DNA from 3 places in the Arthrobacter sp. YC-RL1 genome. Region 3 is predicted to be linked to each of the others. Evidence: riboswitches for the same ligand, from Rfam matches in the RefSeq annotation. Region 3 holds a riboswitch; each other region holds the start of a gene.
The links. Region 3 has a riboswitch for S-adenosylmethionine ahead of ATC04_RS16770 (O-acetylhomoserine aminocarboxypropyltransferase/cysteine synthase family protein). Riboswitches for the same ligand answer to the same signal wherever they lie in the genome.
Positions count from the first base shown of each region.

Region 1: it holds a riboswitch for S-adenosylmethionine, as region 3 does, so the genes downstream of both, ATC04_RS02455 (hypothetical protein) here and ATC04_RS16770 (O-acetylhomoserine aminocarboxypropyltransferase/cysteine synthase family protein) in region 3, are expected to answer to the same signal.
Region 2: it holds a riboswitch for S-adenosylmethionine, as region 3 does, so the genes downstream of both, ATC04_RS14655 (aminotransferase class I/II-fold pyridoxal phosphate-dependent enzyme) here and ATC04_RS16770 (O-acetylhomoserine aminocarboxypropyltransferase/cysteine synthase family protein) in region 3, are expected to answer to the same signal.

Region 1 covers NZ_CP013297.1:534,151-541,279, reverse strand. Annotated here, with positions in the region: gene ATC04_RS02470 (alkaline phosphatase family protein) at 1-333, shown strand, start outside; gene ATC04_RS02465 (Fic family protein) at 448-1,689, shown strand; gene ATC04_RS02460 (ATP-binding protein) at 1,787-3,292, shown strand; gene ATC04_RS02455 (hypothetical protein) at 3,387-3,947, opposite strand; SAM riboswitch class IV at 4,001-4,114, opposite strand; gene ATC04_RS02450 (4a-hydroxytetrahydrobiopterin dehydratase) at 4,264-4,914, opposite strand; gene ATC04_RS02445 (hypothetical protein) at 5,096-5,632, shown strand; gene ATC04_RS02440 (YetF domain-containing protein) at 5,632-6,087, shown strand; gene ATC04_RS02435 (APC family permease) at 6,084-7,129, shown strand, end outside.
Region 2 covers NZ_CP013297.1:3,162,861-3,169,989, reverse strand. Annotated here, with positions in the region: gene ATC04_RS14665 (putative oxygenase MesX) at 1-231, opposite strand, end outside; gene ATC04_RS14660 (LysR family transcriptional regulator) at 354-1,295, shown strand; SAM riboswitch class I at 1,517-1,607, shown strand; gene ATC04_RS14655 (aminotransferase class I/II-fold pyridoxal phosphate-dependent enzyme) at 1,748-3,064, shown strand; gene ATC04_RS14650 (cystathionine gamma-synthase) at 3,061-4,266, shown strand; gene ATC04_RS14645 (hypothetical protein) at 4,430-4,762, shown strand; gene ATC04_RS20050 (hypothetical protein) at 4,949-5,074, shown strand; gene ATC04_RS14640 (hypothetical protein) at 5,141-6,229, opposite strand; gene ATC04_RS14635 (AraC family transcriptional regulator) at 7,020-7,129, shown strand, end outside.
Region 3 covers NZ_CP013297.1:3,642,397-3,649,525, reverse strand. Annotated here, with positions in the region: gene ATC04_RS16780 (iron-siderophore ABC transporter substrate-binding protein) at 1-755, shown strand, start outside; gene ATC04_RS16775 (CoA-binding protein) at 831-1,325, opposite strand; gene ATC04_RS16770 (O-acetylhomoserine aminocarboxypropyltransferase/cysteine synthase family protein) at 1,325-2,692, opposite strand; SAM riboswitch class I at 2,804-2,898, opposite strand; gene ATC04_RS16765 (histidine phosphatase family protein) at 3,012-3,572, shown strand; gene ATC04_RS16760 (sigma-70 family RNA polymerase sigma factor) at 3,698-4,195, shown strand; gene ATC04_RS16755 (methylated-DNA--[protein]-cysteine S-methyltransferase) at 4,192-4,821, shown strand; gene katG (catalase/peroxidase HPI) at 4,937-7,120, opposite strand.

The DNA.
Region 1 (7,129 bases), 3.1 Mb from region 3:
GCCGACTCGGACGAGTGGGACGACAAGGCGCACGATCCCGGCCAGTTCGACTCCACCCTGATCAGTCCGGAGTACAAGGTCAAGGGCGGCCAGAGCGCCACCCTGAGCTTCGCTTCGAACTACAAGATCGACGGCCCGCAGTCCGGCGAAGTCTTCGTCAGCTTCGACGGGGGCGAGCCGGTATTGGTGAAGTCCTACGACAAGAACTACAACGGCGTGGAGAGCATCGCCATCGATGTTCCGAAGAAAGCGAAGAAAGCACAGGTCTCCTTCCGCTACACCGGCACCAATTCGGCATTCTGGTCCATCGACCAGGTCTCGCTGAAGAAGTAGCCAGCGGCCGCGAACGCATGGAACTAAGTGATAGTAAGGAATTTCCTTACTATCACTTAGCGGTTAAGTGATAGTAAGGTGGATCAGTAACTATCACTTAGGAAGTGCGAAACCATGGAGTCCAAAGAGAGCAACAGCTTCGTGGAGATTCCTGCGCTTGGCTCGGAAACACATCACTGGCGGCCGCAACAACCCCAAATCTTTTCAAATGCACAAGTCTCCAGGCAGACAGGCGAATACCAATCGGCAGTGGTTCCATCGATCGCCAACTGGTCACCCGATTTTTCATCATCCCTGATGTCCGAACTCGAGGAAGCAAACGATGCATTGCGTCTCTTCGATGCCTATGCGTTCTTATTGCTGGGGCAAGAGAACCCTGCGCTCGGACCCATGTCGAGCATTCTCTTGCGCACGGAAAGTGCCTCCAGCAGCCAGATCGAGCAGCTTTCCACCTCCGCCCGGCAACTTGCGCTCTGGGAAATCAACGAAAGTGAAAAATCCAATGCTCGCACGGTAATCGGCAACGTACGCGCAATGGAAGCCGCATTACAGCTCTCGGAAGAACTCAACGTCACCAGCATCTTGTCCATGCATCACGAATTGTTGCGGCATCAAGACGACCTTGTCGAAGAAGCAGGAAAATTCCGGCAAGAACTCGTATGGATCGGTGGCAAAGATTCCGCCGGCCCCCGTGGCGCCAGCTATATCGCGCCCCAGCATGAACTGATCGCGGGGGCATTGGCTGATCTTGAAACGTTCATTCACCGTCAAGACCTGCCTGCCCTCATCCAGGTTGCCATCGCGCACGCCCATTTCGAGAGCATCCATCCCTTTGTCGACGGGAACGGCAGAACTGGACGGGCCCTTGCCCACGCAATGCTCCGCCATCGCAAGGTGACCACTCATTCGACCGCGCCCATTTCAGCAGGCATCCTGCGGGATACCACCGGTTATTTCGATGCACTCACCGCCTATCGGCAGGGAAACGCCTACGGAATCATCAAGATCTTCATCGATGCTTCGATCTACGCAGCGACAACGGGGCAAGTGCTGTTGCTGGCTCTGGCAGATGCATTGGAAGATTCACACAGGCAGCTGGATGGACTCCGGTCGAATTCGACTGCGTTCAAGGTACTACCGCTGCTGATAGCGCAACCCGTCGTCAACGCCAGCTACTTGAAGAACGCCCTGAGCGTTACCGACGCAGTCGCTCATCGCGCCATCGCAACCTTGAGCGATCGCGGGGTCCTGAAAGAGAAGTCTGGTTTGCGCAGAAACCGCGTCTGGCAGCACGACCGAATCCTGAAGATTCTGGATGACTATGGGGCCACGATTCGCCGCGACTCGGTGCGCTAGGCGCAGGCACCCGCTCTGGCCAAGCACTCCGAGCCGGCCGGCTGACTGCCTGTAATTTTCGTACCCACTAGGAGACTTTCACTGCTAGGCTCTGCTCATGGATGCAGAATTACGTGCCTTTATGATGTCCTTCAACAAGCTGGCGGACCTCGCTGAAGAATTCGGCCAGAAGCCCAATGGTGCTCAGCTGGCACCCGTGTTGGAAAAACATCTGAAAGTTTCGCCTAGCTCGCTTCCGCTGATCACCGAGGCTTTCGGCTCCCACCGGCTCGCGGATGCGAATATCGTTCTCGACCGCATTGCCGGCAGTGATCCCTCCGCCAAGATCGTCGGTATCGCCGGGCAGCAAAGGTACCATGCGGATCTGGCCGATCTGCTGATGCCGGAGAACCACATGGGTATTGTGGGTGAGCCTTCCTACGCTTCACTTGCCGTGGGCCCGGACCAGCAGCGTCGATTCCTGACACTGGGAATCCACCTCTTGCATTACCACTCCAGCCCGCTGGCAGTTTTGATCCGGAAGGCCAATCCGGAGTACGGGAAGCCCGAAGCTGCATTGGAGATCCTGTCCCCCGACGAACAGGTGACCGACGCATTCCTCAAGGAATTTCGCAACGGGTTGCGCACCTCGAGCATCTTCAACGGCCAGGTCATCTCGTTCAAGGGTAACGAGTACCAGGAATCGAACGCCGGAGTCGCCTTCCACCGGCGCGAACCCTTCCCGCGCGAACAGCTCGTGCTGCCCGACGGCCTGCGTGAACGCATTGAGGAACAAGTCCTCGGCGTCCGAACCCACCGCGATGTCCTGACTGCGCTCGGTGCGCATCTCAAACGCGGAGTCCTGCTCTTCGGCCCGCCGGGCACCGGGAAAACCCATACCGTCAGGTATCTGTCCTCGGCGGCTGAAGACCACACTGTCATCCTGCTCAACGGCGATTCGTTGGCCTACATCTCCCCAGCCGCCGCCATGGCGCATGCGCTGCAGCCATCGATCGTCGTGCTGGAAGACTGCGACCTGATCGCCGAAGACCGCAGCTTCAGCCACGGCCCCCAGCCGCTGCTTTTCGAAGTCCTCGACGCCATGGACGGCCTGGAACCGGACGCGGACGTCACCTTCCTGCTCACCACGAACCGCGTGGATTCCCTTGAGCGCGCCTTGGTGCAGCGCCCCGGGCGCATCGATCTTGCGGTGGAGATTCCACGCCCTGATCTCGAAGGACGTATTGCCCTGCTGGAACTGTATGCAGCCAAGCTGAAGCCCAGCTCCGACACCGTGCAACAGGTTGCGCACCTTGTCGATGGAACGACTGCCTCGTTCATCAGGGAATTGGTTCGCCGATCCATCCTCAACGCGGCAGTCGCGGGCCAGGCTCCTGGTGACGCCCATCTGCTCGAAGCCGCCGCGGAGCTTATGAGCGATGCGGCCACTCTCACGCGAAACTTCCTCGGGGGAACCAACGATCCGGATCTTGACGAGCCGGAAGAATTCAGCGAAGACGCATCCTTCGGATGGTTCCCCGGGGTGGCAGGGAGCTACGAAGCGCCCAGCGGATTTGAACAAGATCCGGAAGCTGAACAGGACGGCGGCAGCAGGGGGTTGTAGGCCGCGCCTTCCTCCTTGCCGGGGAGGAATATCCCCCTGCTGCGCCAGCGCACCGCATCGTTGCCGCTTGAAGGCGTTCCTGCCGTGGGGCGATTCAGTTGGTGGTCCCTTGATGGAGCGGGTCACCGTAAATAAACTGCTGAAGCGCGGCAGATGGCCGACCGAAGAGCAACCGTTGCGGAAACTCCGCCCATTCTTCCGGTTCCAGCTGCACAACATGCGCCGGGTAGCAGCTGTCCACCAGAACCGCCCCACCCCGCTCATCGCGTTGCAGTTCCTTGTAGAGCTGCCCTGCCCTCGGGTTGGGCGCCAAGATGCCCAGCCGTCTCATCCGATCTTCGAGGCGAAGCAGGTCCTCCGGACTCTTGCAACGCCGACGTGCGTGCGCTGCTGCTTCCCTGATTCCCAAACTGACGGCCCAATACAGTTCAGGTGTGAAGCCTGCGGCGATCCAGCGGAGGATGTAGTTCTGCAGGTGTTCCGGCGTCTCGCTGAGCTTGCCGCTGGCGAATTCCCCGCTGCGGGTTGCCTGCCGGTAAGCCGACTGCTCGACCGGACGTTCTCCGAAAAATGGGTAGTCCATGACCACGCTGTTCCACAGCCGTTCCTGCAGGGTGCCTTCTGGGTGATTGATCGAGAATTCTGGGTTCTGCATTGTTGTTCGCTCCTGCTCAGGGAGCCGGCCGAGCACCTATTGTGCCGGACTGGCCCACCGACTTACCCGGGACTTTTGTCCGGGTCGGTTCTTCCCCTGGGGCACCCCGCTCGATGAGGAGGGTTGCCGTGCGACCAGCCAGGTACTTTGCGTCGCAGCTCTTGAACTTGGAATCCAGCCTAACCCGCAGCTACCGACAGTATGGCCGCGGCGCCGGATACAGCAGATCCGGTGCCCATGCCTTCACAGGTACGGACACCGGATCAGCCATCGACTCTGGTGGACAAGTCCACCTTTGACTGCAGTTCGCTCGGTGCTAGCGGTCGGCCTCGGTGCAGATGCAGAAGCGATTGCCCTGGGCGTCGGTGATGACGGTGAAGGACGGCGCGGCATCGCCGTCGGAGTGGGCGCCAACTTCTTCCAGCTTCGTGAGCACCGGACCGCTTTCCGAATACGGAACCCACACGTCCAAGTGCAGCCGGTTCGTATTGGGAGTGTCGGTTTTCTGGAACCAGATCGCCGGGCCGCGACCGTGGGGATCGGCGATGCTGCCGTCCTCCAGCGACTTGTACCCAAGCCCGGCGGCCCATTGCTCCGCGATCTCCTGGGGCTTGTCGGTGTCGATGGCAATCTCCACTGCGCGGATCAGGTCGACGCGGGGTTTGGCCCCGAGGGCCGCGGCCCGCTCGGAGATCTTGCTGGCCAGCGCAATGTCGCGGGTGGTGATCTGGCCGCCGGCGTCATGGGAGGCGGTTGTCACGAACACGCGGTTGTAGCGCCAGTCCACGTCGGGGTGGTGGTTGTCCATCTCTGCGGCGCTTGCGATATCGCTGAAAAGCTCGATCGCGGCCGCGGAGGTCTTGGTCTCGAAAACCGCGGCAATGGCTCCGGGGATCTGGCGCCACTGCGGCATCCCCTGGAGGTATTCGTTGAGCTGGTCTTGGGCAATTACGTCCTGTGCAGGCATGCGTTTCTCCTTTCTCCGGCAACCTTCCCACCCGAGGGGGCGAAGTTCAATGGACCTGCGCAGACTGCCAGAAACAACGGACGGTTGCGGCGTACTGGATAACTGCTGTGAACATCCGTCTTCCGTGGAGAGCGGCACCGGCCGCGGCTAATCTCGGCAAATATGGGCACAAGGAGTTTTGATGACTAATATTCACAACGCCAAGGTCTCTGATTCAACGTTGGACGATGTCATTGACGAGACTGCTCACCGCACGCGACGCATCGTGAGCCGGATCATCATCCTCATCGTCGCAGCCATCGTCGCGGCCGCGGCGCTTGGAGCGTTCGATGTGGAATCCAGCACCGACCAGTCCGAGGACCGTATGCAAGTCCACGTGCGCCACCCGTTGGTGGCGCGGGCAGGCAATGAGGTCGAGCTGGAAATACTTGTCAGTTCCGACGAACCGCTGCCCGATACCTGTAAGCTGCGCCTCGCCGAGGACTACCTGTTGTTCTTCGAGGACTTGGCGGTCTTCCCGGACCCGGAATCGCAAAGTTCCGACGCGGCCGGTGCGGTGGAATTCGAGGTTGCTCCCCAACCCGGGGCCACGCAAATGCTGGTTCGCATCACAGGCCGGGCCTCTGACCAGTGGGACTTGCGCACCGACGGGAACCTCGAGGTCGAAGTCGGCGCTTCCACCGTCAACGTACCGTTCACCACCTGGAGGGTTCCCTAATGGAAATTGTCATTCGCGCCGCCATCGCCTTCGTGGTCCTGTGGCTGGTGACCCGTGCCGCAGGCCGTTCCACCCTGGGCGAGCTGAGCTCGTTCGAGTTGATCCTGTTCGTCGTCCTCGGGGACCTGGTGCAGCAGGGCATCACCATGGAAGACCGGTCGCTGACCGGGAGCCTATTGGCCGCCCTCACCATGATCGTCCTGGCAGTGGTCCTGTCCTATGCCAATATGCGCTGGCCCAGGATCGGAAAACTCACCCTGGGCCGGCCCATCGTGCTCGTGCGTGACGGCGTGATCGACCGGCGGGCATTGAGCGGGGAACGCATCGGCCTCGACGAGTTGAGCATGCTGGCACGCCAGGCGGGGATCGAGGAATACAGCTCGATCAGGCTCGCCATCCTGGAGTCCAGCGGAAAGGTCTCCTTCTTCACCAAGGAAGCGGAGGCCAAGCCATGAGCGTCAATACCGAAAGCAAGTTGAAGAAGGGCATCACCGGCCCCCTGCTGTACCTGTTCATCCTCGGCGACATCCTGGGAGCCGGCGTGTACGCGCTGGTGGGCGAGGTGGCCGCGGAAGCAGGCGGAGCCATTTGGGCCCCGTTGCTCGTCGCCTTGATCCTGGCGCTGCTCACGGCCACCTCCTATGCGGAGCTGGTCACGAAATATCCCAAGGCAGGCGGTGCGGCCATTTTCGCCGAGCGGGCCTTCAAGAAACCTGTGGTGTCCTTCCTTGTCGGCTTCTCCATGCTGGCGGCCGGCGTCACCAGTGCGGCGGGTTTGAGCATTGCGTTTGCCGGGGATTATCTTTCGGTGTTCTTCGATGCACCCACCATTCCTGTTGCAATAGCATTCCTGGGTTTAGTCGCGCTGCTGAATGCCCGCGGCATCAAGGAATCGGTGCGGGCGAATGTCGGGATGACGGCAATCGAGCTGTCGGGATTGCTGCTGGTGATCGTCGTGGCGGCCATATTCCTGGGCGGCGGCAACGGGGACGCGTCACGTCTGGCCCAGTTCCCCGAAGACACCACGCCGGTTGCCGCGATCTTCGCGGGCTCGCTGTTGGCCTACTACTCTTTTGTCGGATTCGAGGTCTCCGCCAACGTCGCGGAGGAAGTCGTAGACGTGCCGCGGGTCTACCCCCGGGCGCTGTTTGCCGCACTGCTCACCGCCGGAGTGGTCTACTTGGCGCTTGGCGTGCTCACCTCGATCGCCATGGATCCCAAGGAGCTTGCAGGATCTTCCAGCCCCCTGCTGGATGTCGTGCAGGCCACTGGGGTCGGGATCCCCAGCTGGCTGTTCAGCCTGGTAGCCCTGGTGGCGGTGGCCAATGGCGCTTTGCTGACCATGATCATGTCCAGCCGGCTGGCGTTCGGGATGGCGGAGCAGGGACTGCTGCCGCCTGTCCTGGGGCGCGTCCTGCCGCATCGCCGCACCCCGTGGGTGGCGATCATCGGAACCACGGCGATCGCCATGCTATTGACGCTGACCGGTGATCTGGC
Region 2 (7,129 bases), 480 kb from region 3:
GGCGGAGATGATTTCCAGCTTCAGCGTGAAGCGCTCGCCGTCCGGATTGTCCCAGTGCATCAGGGAATTCAGGCGCCGGTCGATCATCGTCAGCGCGTTGCCCAGGTTCTCCCGGCGGTTCTCGCCGCGGGCCAGATTCGCGAAATTCGTGGTGATGCGCGAACTCTCGGCTGGAGTGTAGTCCTGGTTGAAATCGGTGCTGGAAATGCTGAAGGTCAATGCGTCTGCCATGGCGGCCAATCTGTTGCTCATGGGCCTGGACAGGCCTGAATCAAGTGGATGCCTCAATCATGCAGGGCCTTTTTCGATATCGGGTAACTGGGGCTAACTATGGATTGATATAGACTCAGCCTATGGTTCAAAAGGCAAGCGGCTTGACGCTGCAACAGCTTCGCTACTTCACCACGGTCGCGACCGAGGGCTCGATCTCCGCGGCCGCTGACCTGCTCTACGTGGCCCAGCCGAGCATGTCTGCCGCGATGAAGGAGCTCGAAGCACGCCTGGGGCGCACGCTGCTGGTGCGTTCAGCCAAGGGCGTGACGCTCACCGTCGAGGGCGCTGAATTCCTGGGCTATGCCCGCCAGGTGCTCGAACAGGTGCAGCTGCTGGAGCATCGCTACCTGGGCCGCCCGCCTTCCCGCCGCCTGCTGGGCATTTCGACCCAGCACTACTCGTTCTCCGTGGATGCGTTCGTGCGCATGGTCCAGGCCAGCGGGGCCGAGGAGTACGAGTTCTCGCTGCGCGAGACCCGCACTGAGGAGATCATCGAGGACGTGCGCACGCTGCGCAGCGAAATAGGTATCCTCTACCGCAACGACTTCAACCGCAAGGTCATCGACAAGCTGCTGCGCGAATCCCGGCTGGTGTTCCACCCGCTGTTCCTTGCAGATCCGCACATCTTCATCTCGCGCACCAACCCGCTGGCATCCCGCCGGCGCGCCACCCTGGAGGACCTCGAGGACCTGCCCCGGCTGACCTTCGACCAGGGCGCGAACAACTCGTTCTACTTCGCCGAGGAAATCCTCTCCACCCTCTCCAGCAAGCGCGAGATCAGGGTCTCGGACCGCGCGACCATCTTCAACCTCATGATCGGCCTAGGCGGGTACACGATCTCCACCGGCATCATCAGCGACGAGCTGGACCCGTCCATCGTTGCCATCCCGCTGGATATCGACGAGCGGATCGAGATCGGCTGGATCGACCACGCTGCGATCCCGCTGACCGAACAGGCCCAGCGCTACCTTGAGGAAGTACGCTCGGTGGTCTCCGAGTTCGGCGTTCACTTGCTGGGCTGAAACGTCATAGTGAGTCTTCAATTCGTCCTCACGCGACACATATAAGCCCATAATTCCCGGAATTCAGGGGTTTTTGCCCCATTTAGCGCGTCACATGGGCCATACGGGGCATGGCCCAGCATGACGAAACCGCGACATATGACGGGCCGCGGCACTGCATTAAGCGCCGGCCGCGCCCCCGCTTGCGCCTGCCGGCACCGGTGGCCAACCATGGAACTACTTACCCATCTAGAGCGACTAAGAGATCTGGCTCGTCGACGTCGCAGCAACCATCGGGAAACCGAAAGGTGCTAATGCCAGGAACGATGGAGCAGCTCCGAGCCGCGTTATAAACCGCGGCGCTGTGCCTCGTACCGTGATGTCCAGGCCGGCAATCGGCCTGGCACCGGCGGTGCGCGGCACCGTGTTCGGTGCACTCTCTCGTGGACTACACAACGAGAAGGAGTACTGCCATGGCCCAGCCACGAGACCTCGCACAGCAGTCAACCGCGGCGATCCACGCCGGATACACCCCGAGCGGGGACTACCGACCGCTGACCGTGCCGCTGTATTCCTCCGCGGCCTACGAATTTCCCTCGCACGCCGATGCGGTGGAGAAGTTCGCGCTGCGCCAGTCGGGCTTCACCTATTCGCGCACCGGGAACCCCACGGTGTCGGTCTTCGAGCAGCGCGCCGCCGCATTGGAAGCCGGAGCCAACGCGGTGGCCACCGCCACCGGCCAGGCTGCCGTGGCGCTGGCGCTGCTGGCGCTAACCCAGGGACCCAAGCACATCATCGCCTCCAGCCAGCTGTACGGCGGCACCGTGGACCTGCTCACCGATTCATTCAACGACTTCGGCATCCGCATCAGCTTCGTGGACCCGGATGACCCGGCGGCATGGGAGGCCGCCATCGAGGAAGACACCCGCGCGTTTTTCCTTGAATCGGTCACCAACCCGCTGTCCACGCTGCCGGATTTGCCGGCGCTCAGCGAGATCGCCCACCGCCACAACATCCCGGTGGTCGTGGACAACACACTGGCCACCCCTGCAAACTTCCGGCCGCTGCTGCACGGCGCGGACATCGTGGTGCATTCGGCCACCAAGGCCCTGGCCGGCCACGGCCAGGTGCTCGGCGGCGTGGTCGTGGACTCCGGGACCTTCGACTTCTCGGACCCGGTCCGCTGGGCGCAGGTCGCCGCGCCGCGGGCCCGCTACGCCGGCACCTCGCTGCTCGAACGCTACGGGGCCGGAGCCTATTCCATGCTGGTGCGTTCCAAGTTCCTGCATGACTTGGGCCCGACCCTGCCGGCGGCCAGCGCCCATGGCATCCTGACAGGCATCGAGACGCTGTCCGTGCGCACCGCCGCGGCGCAGCAGAACCTGCTGCTGTTGGCAAACTTCCTGCAGGCGCACCCCGCGGTGGCGCAGGTGCACCACCCCAGCCGGCCCGGGCACCCGCACTTTGAGCGGGCCAAACGCTTCTTCCCGCGCGGCACCGGCAGCGTGCTGGCGGTGGAACTGCACGACGAGGCCCTGGTCTCCGCGTTCATCGACAGCCTGGAGGTGATTGTGCTGGCCGCCAACATCGGCGACACCCGCACCATGATCGCCCACCCTGCCACCATGACCCACTGCCGGCTCTCCGAAGCGCAGCTGGCCGACGCGGGCCTGAACCGCGCGGTGCTGCGGATCTCGGTAGGACTGGAAGACCCCGCAGACTTGATCCGCGACCTGGACCGCGCGCTGAATGCGGCCCAGGCCGCCACCCGAGAGGAGAGCTTCGCATGAGCGGCTTCAACACGCTGGCGGTGCACGCCGGCCAGGAAAAGGATCCGCACACCGGTGCGGTGATCCCTCCGATCTACCAGACCAGCACCTTCATCCAGGACGGCATCAACGTGCTGCGCGCGGGCCACGAGTACTCCCGCGGATCCAACCCGACCCGCAACGGGTTCGAAACCCAGCTCACCGCTTTGGAAGGCGGAGCCGCAGGCTTCTCCTTCGCCTCCGGGATCGCGGCGGAAGACGCGCTGCTGCGGGCGCTGCTCGCCCCGGGCGACCACATCGTGCTGGGCGCCGACGGCTACGGCGGCACCAACCGGCTGATCACCCGCCTGCACCACAAGTGGGGCATCACCGCCAGCGCCGTGGACATCACCAACCTCGATGCGGTGCGCGCAGCGCTGCGCCCGAACACCGCGCTGCTGTGGGTGGAAACCCCCTCCAACCCGCTGCTGGGCATCGCTGATCTGGCAGGCTGGGCCTCCGTGGCCGCGGAAGCCGGCGCGCTGCTAGTCGTGGACAACACCTTCGCCACCCCGTACCTGCAGCGTCCGCTGGAATTCGGCGCGCACGCGGTGGTGCACTCGACCACCAAGTACATCGGCGGGCACTCGGACGTGCTTGGCGGCGCGGTGATCGTGGGGGAGCACCTGCACCGCGGGCAGTCGCTGGCCGAGGCCGTGGGCTACCAACAGTTCGCCGGCGGCGCGGTGTCCGGGCCGCAGGACAACTACCTGGCCTCGCGCGGGCTGAAGACCCTGGGCCTGCGCATGGAACGCCACTGCACCACCGCCTCAACGCTGGCCGGATGGCTGGAGGACCGGCCGGATGTCACTCGTGTCTACTACCCGGGGCTACCCGGGCATCCAGGACACGAGCTCGCCACCCGGCAGCAGCGGGACTTCGGCGGGATCCTCTCGCTGCAGTTGGCTGACGAGGCAGCCGCCCGCGCCTTCGCCGAGTCTATGGAGCTCTTCCAGCTCTCGGTGTCGCTGGGCGGGGTGGAATCCCTGGTCTGCTATCCGCGGGAAATGACCCATGCGTCGTTGATCGGCACCCCGCTGGAAATCCCTGCGAATCTGGTGCGGCTGTCGGTGGGCATCGAGGAAGCCGACGACCTGTTGGGCGACCTGGAACGCGGGTTCGCTGCAGCGGCAAAGGCGTCCAGGGCCGGCAGTATTCAGCACCAGAGCTTTGCTACCGCTTGATCTGCCGTCAGAAGATTGTCCGGTGGTCTTCCGCACCGGAAAGCTCGCGTCGACGGCAAATCGTTGGCACGGCTCAGTTAATTCTCTCCTGTGGTGCGCGCCATGCACGGAATACTGGGTTCCAAATGCGATGATCTCCGGTAACTGTGATTGGGGAACCAAAATGACAACTGCATTCCGGGAGCCGAACAGGTCGCAAAATCCAATGAAAACACTTGGCATCGCGGGTGCGGTGGACATGGTCGGTTTGAACATCACCGTGCTGGCCTTCTTTGCCTTGTGGCTGATTGCCGACAGCGCCGCCATTGGCCGCATGGAATCGGAATCCAGTATTGATCCGGGCCAGATGCTTCCGAACTCGGAATTGATGTGGTTGGCAGCGCACGGTTCCGTGCTGATGGTTGTCGTTCTGGATTTGCTGGCTATTGTGTTGCTGGTCAAGAACACAGGTGTCCTGCAGCATGCCGCCATGGAAAATAGGTCTCATGTCTCTTGAAGAATCCAATGACGTTGAAAGCCACTCGCGTGGGTACCGCAATCCTCAACGGAGGCCGGGGTAGGTCTGGGACGCTGAGAACGGCCAGCTAGCCATGTAGGGCGACCGGTTTACGGGCACCATAGCCATCCGCCGTTAGAGGTTCGGATGAGCGCAACGGACCCTCGGTAGTCCTAGCGTGGGTGTATGAAGCACATAACTCTGGAGATCATTAATGTAATTGATCTTCCTGCCGCTCCGATTTTCGTCACCATGTCGGTCGCTGGCGGCCTCGTGAAGTCCGAGAACGCCGTCGCCGTGGCCAATCCGTAGCTCACCGACCAGTGCCATCGAACATGAGTGACCTCTCATTCTTTGCGCGGTGGCAACACCTTGGAGCTAACGCCTGAGTTTCCTGATCGCCCAAGCTACTGTAGATCCAGCAAGGAATAGAAGCGCGGATGCTGTGAATAAGCGGGGGTAGGCAGAAGAATCCGGGACATCGGTCCTACTGCCTAGATCCGGCGTCAGTTCTCCTGCCACGTCTGCTGCAGGTGCTCTGCGATTCCGTCGGTTCTGGACAACTTTATTGAACACAGGGCCTATGGTTCCAACTAGCCAGATCAAACCACCCCCGGTGATACCGGCCGCTGCGGAGGCGAGGAAGAGCTTGCGCTGGACGTTTGTCTCCTCTTGCTGGTCGATGCCGGCTAACCGAAATCCCGCGCTGGTGTCAGCACTTCGAATGGGAAGCCTCCATGTGGGAGCAGTCGGGTCTACTACCTGTGGGCTTGAGATGGTCGGTACGTACTCGGCTGGGAGATCTCTGGGTTGGATGCTGACCACAGATTCAGTAGCTACCGACTGAATGTCCAGAAGGTCAGTGACAGCGGGCAATGTCATGGTAGCGATACGAGGGAAGGCATAGCGGTGATGGGATCCCGCAAAGGCTTCAGTGGGCGCAGACGTATTGCCTTGGAGAGACACAGCCCAGCCCATACCAGCTTCTCCGATGGTCGTATCCCGGAAATCCGTTGGCCAGATACGGGTCATAACGCAGTCGTCATCAATTGAAAATTCGAGTCCGATCCCACTTACCCTCGGATTCGAATCCGTCGGCGGTATCGGAGGCGCAAATCTGAGCTCTTCGCCGTTGCTCGTCTTGCGCAGATGAACGTCCTTCATCGCTCCACAAAACCCAACCATCAGCTCCCCGGCTTGGTCTGGCGGCACAGCAGCGGCGCTATCTCCTTTCAGGACCATGTCGAATTTAGTCAGGTTCGGAGAAGGGTAGAAGCGCAAGTCAATATCCACGCGGACGGGCGCCGATGCTGATCCATGCTTCACGCCGACGAAAATCGCACCGGGCATATTCAGCTTTGGGACGGAAGTGAGGGCTGGCTCAGAAAAGTGCCATGCTCCGAAAGCTGACAGGGCAGTCACGACGAGCGCTGCCACCATTTGCGTCTTTTCATACGTCTTCACCATCCAAGCAGTCTATGAGAACGCGCTTGATGTTGGGTCCTATTGGGTTGGGTACGTCATGACGTCGGAGTGATTGGCTTCCGCTCCTATGCTGAAGGGGGTCGTGTTACCGGCGGTATGCATCGCATGCCTCCTGCGAATGGGACGGCCCAGTTTATCAATCGATAACCGTCGGGAATGGTGGTCAAATGGGCCCCTACCGGCAGGCCAGATAGCGCCAGGGTTACAGAGATTTCCAGCCCGAAAGCGCCTGTGAAAGTACCCACGCGTGTGGTTTCTCAATTCTGTGTCATCGACTATCTCTGCGGTCGTAGCCATATGGAGGGGGAAACGATGCATCGGACGGTGACGGAGAATTTCAACATCTTAGGTCCGATCCGATTATCGTAGCCTTCAGTAGCGTAGTAGATAAAGCATTGGCTGGCGTCAGTCCATGATGAATTCATGGTAAGGCGTTTGGTGTTACCGGCATCAGAAGTCTTGTATTCCCTGGAGTGCAGGCTGGAGAAACCGGCCTGTGTCGGAAGCGCCGCGACGGTGAGGCCGCCGGTGGTCAGCGCTCGAGCGGCGGCAGGCATGGCAACACGTGCCAGATTTTGCAGTTCATGATGCCTCGCGGAACCGCCCCGGCGCGGGAAAGCCGGAACCGGCACGCAACACAACGTGCAGTGATACGCCCCGTACTGACTGCTGTCGCAAGCTGGTGCCATCGGACGACCTGATCTGAACGAACCGCAAAAGTCGGGCGTGACTATGCTTCCCCTCGGGATAGTGGATGGTGAAGGGTGGGAACATGATCGGAATTCTGAATCGGCTCATGGAGCAGATCGAACAGCACCTTGATGCCGAGATTGATTTCGGCCAGTTGCTGGCGGGCTCGGGTACCACCGTGTACCACGTGCG
Region 3 (7,129 bases):
TGGATACCGGTGAGCTGGACGCGGTGCTCTCCCTGGGCGTCACCCCGGTAGGCATCCCGTCCACCGAGGGCGCGAACTCCGTGCCGAGCTACCTGGCCGACGAGGTCAAGGATGCCAAGACCGTGGGCACCATCCAGGAGCTGAACCTGGAGGCCATCGCCGCGCTGAACCCGGATCTGATCATCGGCTCCCAGCTGCGCGCAGACAAGCTGTACAGCCAGCTCAACCAGATCGCCCCGACCGTCTTCTCCATCCGCCCGGGCTTCCCGTGGAAGGAGAACTTCCTGCTGGCCGGCGAGGCGCTGGGCGAGGAAACCAAGGCGGTTTCCGTGCTGAACGACTACCAGGCCAAGGCCACCGCGCTGAACGAAGACGTCGAGGGCGATCCGAAGATCTCGCTGCTGCGCTTCATGCCGGAGAAGATCCGCCTGTATGCCAACAAGTCTCTGATCGGCGTGATCCTGGCCGACGCCGGATTCTCTCGTCCGGACAACCAGGACATCGACGACCTGGCCGCAGAAATCTCCGCGGAGAACCTGGCGGATGCCGACTCCGACTGGCTGTTCTACACCTCCTACGGAACCCCGGAAGCCACCGGCGAGAAGGCCGCGGTGGAAGGTCCGCTCTGGGGCCAGATGCAGGCGGTCAAGGACGGCCAGGCCATCCGCGTGAACGACGACGTCTGGTTCCTGGGCCTGGGCCCGACCGGCGCCAACCAGATCCTGGACGACCTGCGCGGCTACTTGGTCAAGTAGCGCCGAAAAAGACAACACAGCGGTGCCGCCCTTCATTCAGAAGGGCGGCACCGCCGTGTTCGTCCCGGAGATTCCCTAGGCCAGCAGCTGGCGCTTGGAGGAAATCACGCCGGTGTTGAATCCGGCCAGGCGCAGCCCGCCGTGGAAGCGGGCATGCTCGATCTTCACGCAGCGGTCCATGACCACGTTCAGGCCCGCGGCCTCGGCACGGTGGGCCACTTCTTCATGCCAGGTGCCCAGCTGCAGCCACAGGGTCTTCGCCCCGACCGCCAGCGCCTCGTCCAGCACGCCCGGGATGTCCTCGTGCTTGCGGAACACCTCGACCAGGTCCGGGGACTCCGGCAGGTCGGCCAGCGACTTGTACACCGGCTGGCCCAGGATCTCGTCCAGCACCGGGTTGATGAAGTACACCTTGTACTTCGAGGAGGACAGCAGGTAGGTGGCCACGAAGTAGCTGGCCCGCGAGGGCTTGTTCGAGGCGCCGACAATCGCGATGGTCTTGGTGTCGCGCAGGATGTTCAGGCGCTGCGCGGCGCCCGGGCCCTGCCAGGTGCGTTCAGCGGTGCTCATTAGTTCGCTCCCTTCGAAGCGGCGGGAACGGCGCAGGATGCTCCGTCGTAGGCCGGTGCCGCGAAGTCGGACTCCAGCGTGCCTTCCTGCGAGGCGGCCAGCGCCTGGTCGAGGTCCCAGAGGATGTCCTCGACGTCCTCCAGGCCGACCGACAGGCGGATCAGGTCTTCCGGAACGCCGGCGGCGACCAGCTGTTCGGCGCTGAGCTGCTGGTGGGTGGTTGAGGCGGGGTGCAGCACCAGGGTGCGGGCGTCGCCGATGTTCGCCAGGTGGCTTGCCAGCTGCAGCGCGTCGATGAACTTGGCGCCGGCCTCGCGGCCGCCCTTGACACCGAAGCTGAAGACCGAGCCGACGCCCATCGGCAGCAGCTTGGCTGCCTGCTCGTGCTGCGGGTGGGATTCCAGCCCCGCGTAGTTCACGTAGGTGACTCGCTCGTCGGCTTCCAGCCAGGCGGCGACCTGCTTGGCGTTGGAAAGGTGGTTGTCCATGCGCTGGGGCAGGGTCTCCAGACCCTGCAGCAGCTGGAAGGCCGACTGCGCCGGCAGCGCCGGGCCGAAGTCGCGCAGCTGCTCGCTGCGCAGCTTGGTCAGGAAACCGTATTCGCCGAAGTTGGCCCACCAGGAGACGTTGCCGTAGCTGGCCACCGGCTCGGTCATGGTCGGGAACTTGCCGTTGCCCCAGTTGAAGGTGCCTGACTCGATGACCACGCCGCCCAGGGTCGTGCCGTGGCCGCCGATGAACTTGGTGGCCGAGTGGATCACGATGTCCGCGCCGTGCTCGATCGGGCGCAGGATGTACGGCGGAGTCAGCGTGGAGTCGACCACCAGCGGGATGTCGTGGCGATGCGCCACCTCGGCCAGTCCGGCCAGGTCCGCGATGTCTCCGGAAGGGTTGGCCACGACCTCGGTGTAGACGGCCTTGGTGTTCTCGCCGATCGCCGCCTCGAAATCGGCCGGGTCGTTGGAGTCGACGAAGGTGGTGTCGATGCCGAAGCGGCGCAGCGAGACGTCCAGCTGCGTAATGGTGCCGCCGTAGAGCTTGGCCGAGGCCACGATGTGGTCGCCGGCCTGGGCCAGCGCGGCGAAGGTGACGAACTCCGCGGCCATGCCGGAGCCGGTGGCTACCGCGCCGAGGCCGCCTTCCAGCGAGGCCATGCGTTCCTCGAACGCGGCAACGGTCGGGTTGCCGATGCGCGAATAGATGTTCCCGTACTTCTGCAGGGCGAACAGGTTCGCGGCATCGTCGGCGTCCTTGAAGACGAACGAGGTGCTCTGGTAGATCGGCACCGCGCGGGCGCCGTGCTCGGCATCGGGGGTGCCTCCGGCGTGCAGCGCGCGGGTGCGGAATCCAAACTTGTGGTCTGCCATGGTGGCTTATGACTCCTTGTCGATACGTTCTTGGCCTCCGTGCCGAACACGGAAGCCATCGAGGCAGGAATCCCGGTCAATGTCGCTTGAACGCCGGGTAGGCGGAAAGCAGCTCCATCGTTTCTGGCGGTAGCACCGTATCCACCGGCTGTGGCAGGTTGCTGCGGCGTCATCGAACCAGATCTCTCGGCCGCTCGGGATGGTTGTAACAATCTTCGCAACATGACCGAAAATGACCCAACTATGAGTCGTAACGTTGCGTATTGCTTCCCTCGCCACAGATTCTTCGATACCTTTGCGCTGCGCTTATGCTCGAGTCATGGACACCGCGCTGGCATTGGTACGACATGGGCAGACCGACTGGAACCTGGCTGGCCGCCTGCAGGGCCGCACCGATATCGAGCTGAACGAGACCGGACGCCACCAAGCACGCAGCCTGGGGCGCTTCCTGAAGGGCAAAGGCTGGGATCTGCTGCTGGCCTCCCCGCTGGCCCGCGCCCAACAGACTGCGGCGCTGATCGCCGAGCAGCTTGGGGCGGAGACCGGACCGGCGGTGCACACCCTGACCGAGCGCAGTTTCGGCCCGCTGGAGGGGCGCATCATGGCCGAGGTCAGCGATCTGGAAGCCGCCGAGGTGCAGCACGAACTGGAAACCCACCAGCAGATCCTTGACCGGGCGCTGCCTGCGCTGCTCCAGCTGGTGCAGGAGCACGCGGGGCGCAGGATCATGGTCGTCAGCCACGGCGCGACCATGCGCACTATCCGCGACGCGCTCGCCGGAAGCCGGCAGCCCCAGGGCGTGGAGAACGGCGAAGTGATCGACATCGACCTGAAGCGGCTGGAAGAAATCGCCGCTGACTTGGACACGGTGCGCCTGTAGCTGGCTTCTCCAATTGCGCCTTGGCGCCGCGGAGCAAAAAATTTTCGCTGCCGACCTCACAAACGGCGCCTGCGGTACGTTTACAAGGTGAGAGCCCGCAAGGGGAAGCAGCTGCCGGGAGAGCCATGCAGATACCGTTCGAACGGATTGTCCAGGACCATGGGCTGGCCGTGCTGCGTGTGTGCCGTGCCCTGCTGGATGAGCATCGCGCCCAGGATGCGTGGTCGGAAACGTTCCTAGCCGCGCTCAAGGCCTATCCGGATCTGCCGGATGATGCCAACGTGCAGGCCTGGCTGGTCACCATCGCCCATCGCAAGGCCATCGACGAACTGCGCAAGAACCCGTCCGAGGTGTTGGCCGAGGTGCTGCCCGAGACAGAAGTCGGGCAGGCGGGACGGCCCGAAGCCAGGATCATGGATGGAGAACTGTGGCAGGCGGTCAAGGCGCTGCCTCAGAAGCAGCGTTTCGTGCTCGCCTACCGGTACCTGGGCGGGTTGAGCTACGCGCAGATCTCGCAGATCCTTTCAGGTTCCGAAGCGGCCGCCCGCCGCGCGGGCAGCGACGGAATCAAGAACCTGCGTGCCCATTGGAAGCACGCGCAGATGCTGGAGGAGTTGTCATGAGCGAACGGACTACCGCCTTCCCGGCGACGCGGGACGAAGAACGGATCCTGGCCGAATTGAACAAAAAATTTGTTCATGATGCCCGCCGCCAGCAGTTGATCGAGATCTCCTACCGCATTGTCGACAGCCCGATCGGAGGGCTGCTGCTGGCCTCCACGGAGGCCGGGCTGGTCCGGGTGGCCTTTGAAACCGAGGGGCATGAGCGCATCCTCGATGTCCTGGCGCACAAGGTGGGCCCGCGGATCCTGAAGGACGACAGATCGCTCGACGACGCGGCCAGGCAGCTCGACCAATACTTCTCCGGCGCGCTGCAGGAGTTCAGCCTGCCGCTGGACCTGCGGCTTTCCACCGAGTTCCGTCGGCAGGTGCAACTGGAGCTGGGCCGCATCGCCTACGGGCAGACCCAGAGCTACGCCCAAGTGGCCGAGCACATCGGCAAGCCGAAGGCGGTGCGGGCCGTCGGCTCGGCCTGCGCCACGAACCCGCTGCCCATTGTGCTTCCGTGCCACCGCGTGCTGCGCACGGACGGTTCGCTGGGCGGCTACCTCGGGGGACTGGGCGTGAAAACGCAGCTGCTGAAGCTGGAGAACCCGGAATTCGGCGGCGGCGAAGCCACCCTGTTCTGAGCATGCCGCCAACACTGTGCCGGCAGCAACTGCAAATGAAGAGACCGGTGGCCGCCGCCTTCCCGAAGGAAGGCGGCGGCCACCGGCTTCTCAGCTAGAAGCTAGCGCAAGGGAACTAGTTCTTGCGGGCCAGCTCGAAGCGGTCTGCGTCCATGAGCTTGGCCCAAGCCGCTGCGAAGTCCTTGACGAACTTCTCCTTGGCATCGTCCGAAGCGTATACCTCGGCGAGGGCGCGCAGCTCGGAGTTGGAACCGAAGACCAGATCCACGCGGCTGCCGGTCCAACGGCCGTCGGTGGTGGTGTAGGTCTGCTCGTCTGCCGACGGGGTCCACTCCAGGCCGAGCTCCAGCAGGTTCGCGAAGAAGTCGTTGGTCAGTGCGCCCGGGGTGTCGGTGAAGACGCCCAGGTTGGAGCCGTCCCAGTTATTGCCGATAACGCGCAGGCCGCCGAGCAGCACGGTCATCTCCGGAGCCGACAGGCCCAGCAGGTTCGCGCGGTCGATCAGCAGGTACTCGCTTGGCAGGTCCAGGAAGCCCGAGTCGTAGTTGCGGAAGCCGTCGGCGACCGGCTCCAGCCAGGCGAACTGCTCGACGTCGGTCTGCTCCTGGGTGGCGTCTACGCGACCCGGGGTGAACGGAACTTCTACCTGCTGGCCTGCGGCCAGGGCAGCCTGCTCGACACCCACGTTGCCGGCCAGGACCACGACATCGGCGAAGGAAGCCTTGATCTCGGAGGTGGCGTTGAACTGGTCAACGATTTCCTCGAGCTTGGCGATCACCGGCTTCAGCTGCGCTGGCTGGTTGACCGACCACGAAACCTGCGGCTCCAGGCGGATGCGGCCGCCGTTGACGCCGCCTCGCTTGTCCGAGGAACGGAAGGTCGCTGCGGCCTTCCACGCGGTGGAGACCAGCTGCTGCACCGACAGTTCGGCGCCGTTGATCAGGGACTTCAGCTCGGCGATTTCCTTGGCACCCAGGGTGACCTCAGGAGCTGCCGGCAGCGGATCCTGCCAGAGCAGATCCTCGGCCGGAACCTCCGGGCCGAAGTAGCGGGACTTCGGGCCCATGTCGCGGTGGGTCAGCTTGAACCAGGCACGGGCGAAGGCATCGGCGAACTGGTCCGGGTTCTCCTTGAAGTTCTTGGAGATCGGGCCGTAGATCGGGTCGAAGCGCAGAGCCAGGTCGCTGGTCAGCATGCGCGGTTCGCGGTGCTCCAGGGTATCGAATGCCGGCTGGACCAGGCCTGCGCCGCCGCCGTTGACCGGGCGCCATTGCTTGGCACCTGCCGGGGACTCGAAGAGCTCCCACTCGTAGGCGAAGAGGATGTGGAAGAACTCGTTGTCCCAACGGGTTGGGTGGTAGGTCCAGGTGACCTCGAGGCCGGAAGTCACGGTGTCCGCGCCCTTGCCGGTGCCGTGGCCGTTCTTCCAGCCCAGGCCCTGCATTTCCAGCGGGGCTGCTTCCGGATCCGGGCCGATCTTGTCATCGGCGTGGGCGCCGTGGGTCTTGCCGAAGGTGTGGCCGCCGGCGATCAGGGCTACGGTCTCTTCGTCGTTCATGCCCATGCGGCGGAAGGTTTCGCGGATGTCGATGGCCGAAGCCAGCGGATCCGGGTTGCCGTCCGGGCCCTCAGGGTTGACGTAGATCAGACCCATCTGGACTGCAGCCAGCGGGGCTTCCAGGTCACGCTTGCCGGTGTAGCGCTCGTTGTCCAGCCACACCTTCTCCGGGCCCCAGTAGACGTCGTCGTCAGCTTCCCAGACGTCCTTGCGTCCGCCGCCGAAACCGAAGGTCTCGAAGCCCATGTCTTCGAGAGCCACGTTGCCGGCAAGCAGGATCAGGTCGGCCCAGGAGATGGCCTGGCCGTACTTCTTCTTCACTGGCCACAGCAGACGGCGAGCCTTATCCAGCGACACGTTGTCCGGCCACGAGTTCAGTGGCGCGAAGCGCTGCTGGCCTGCGCCGCCGCCGCCACGGCCGTCGTGGGAGCGGTAGGTGCCGGCGGAGTGCCATGCCATGCGGATGAAGAACGGACCGTAGTGTCCGAAGTCTGCTGGCCACCAGTCGTGGGACTGGGTCATGATTTCAGCCAGATCGGCCTTGACGGCCGCCAAGTCGAGGGCGCTGAAGGCCTCGGTGTAGTCGAAGTCCTCGTCCAGCGGGTTCGAAACCTGCTGGTTCTTGGCCAGGATCTTCAGGTTCAGCTTGCTCGGCCACCACTCGGTGTTGGCGTTGCCCTGGGTTGGGTGCACTCGGCCAGCGCCGACTACTGGGCACTGACCTGCTGTCGTCTCAGACATATGCTCTTC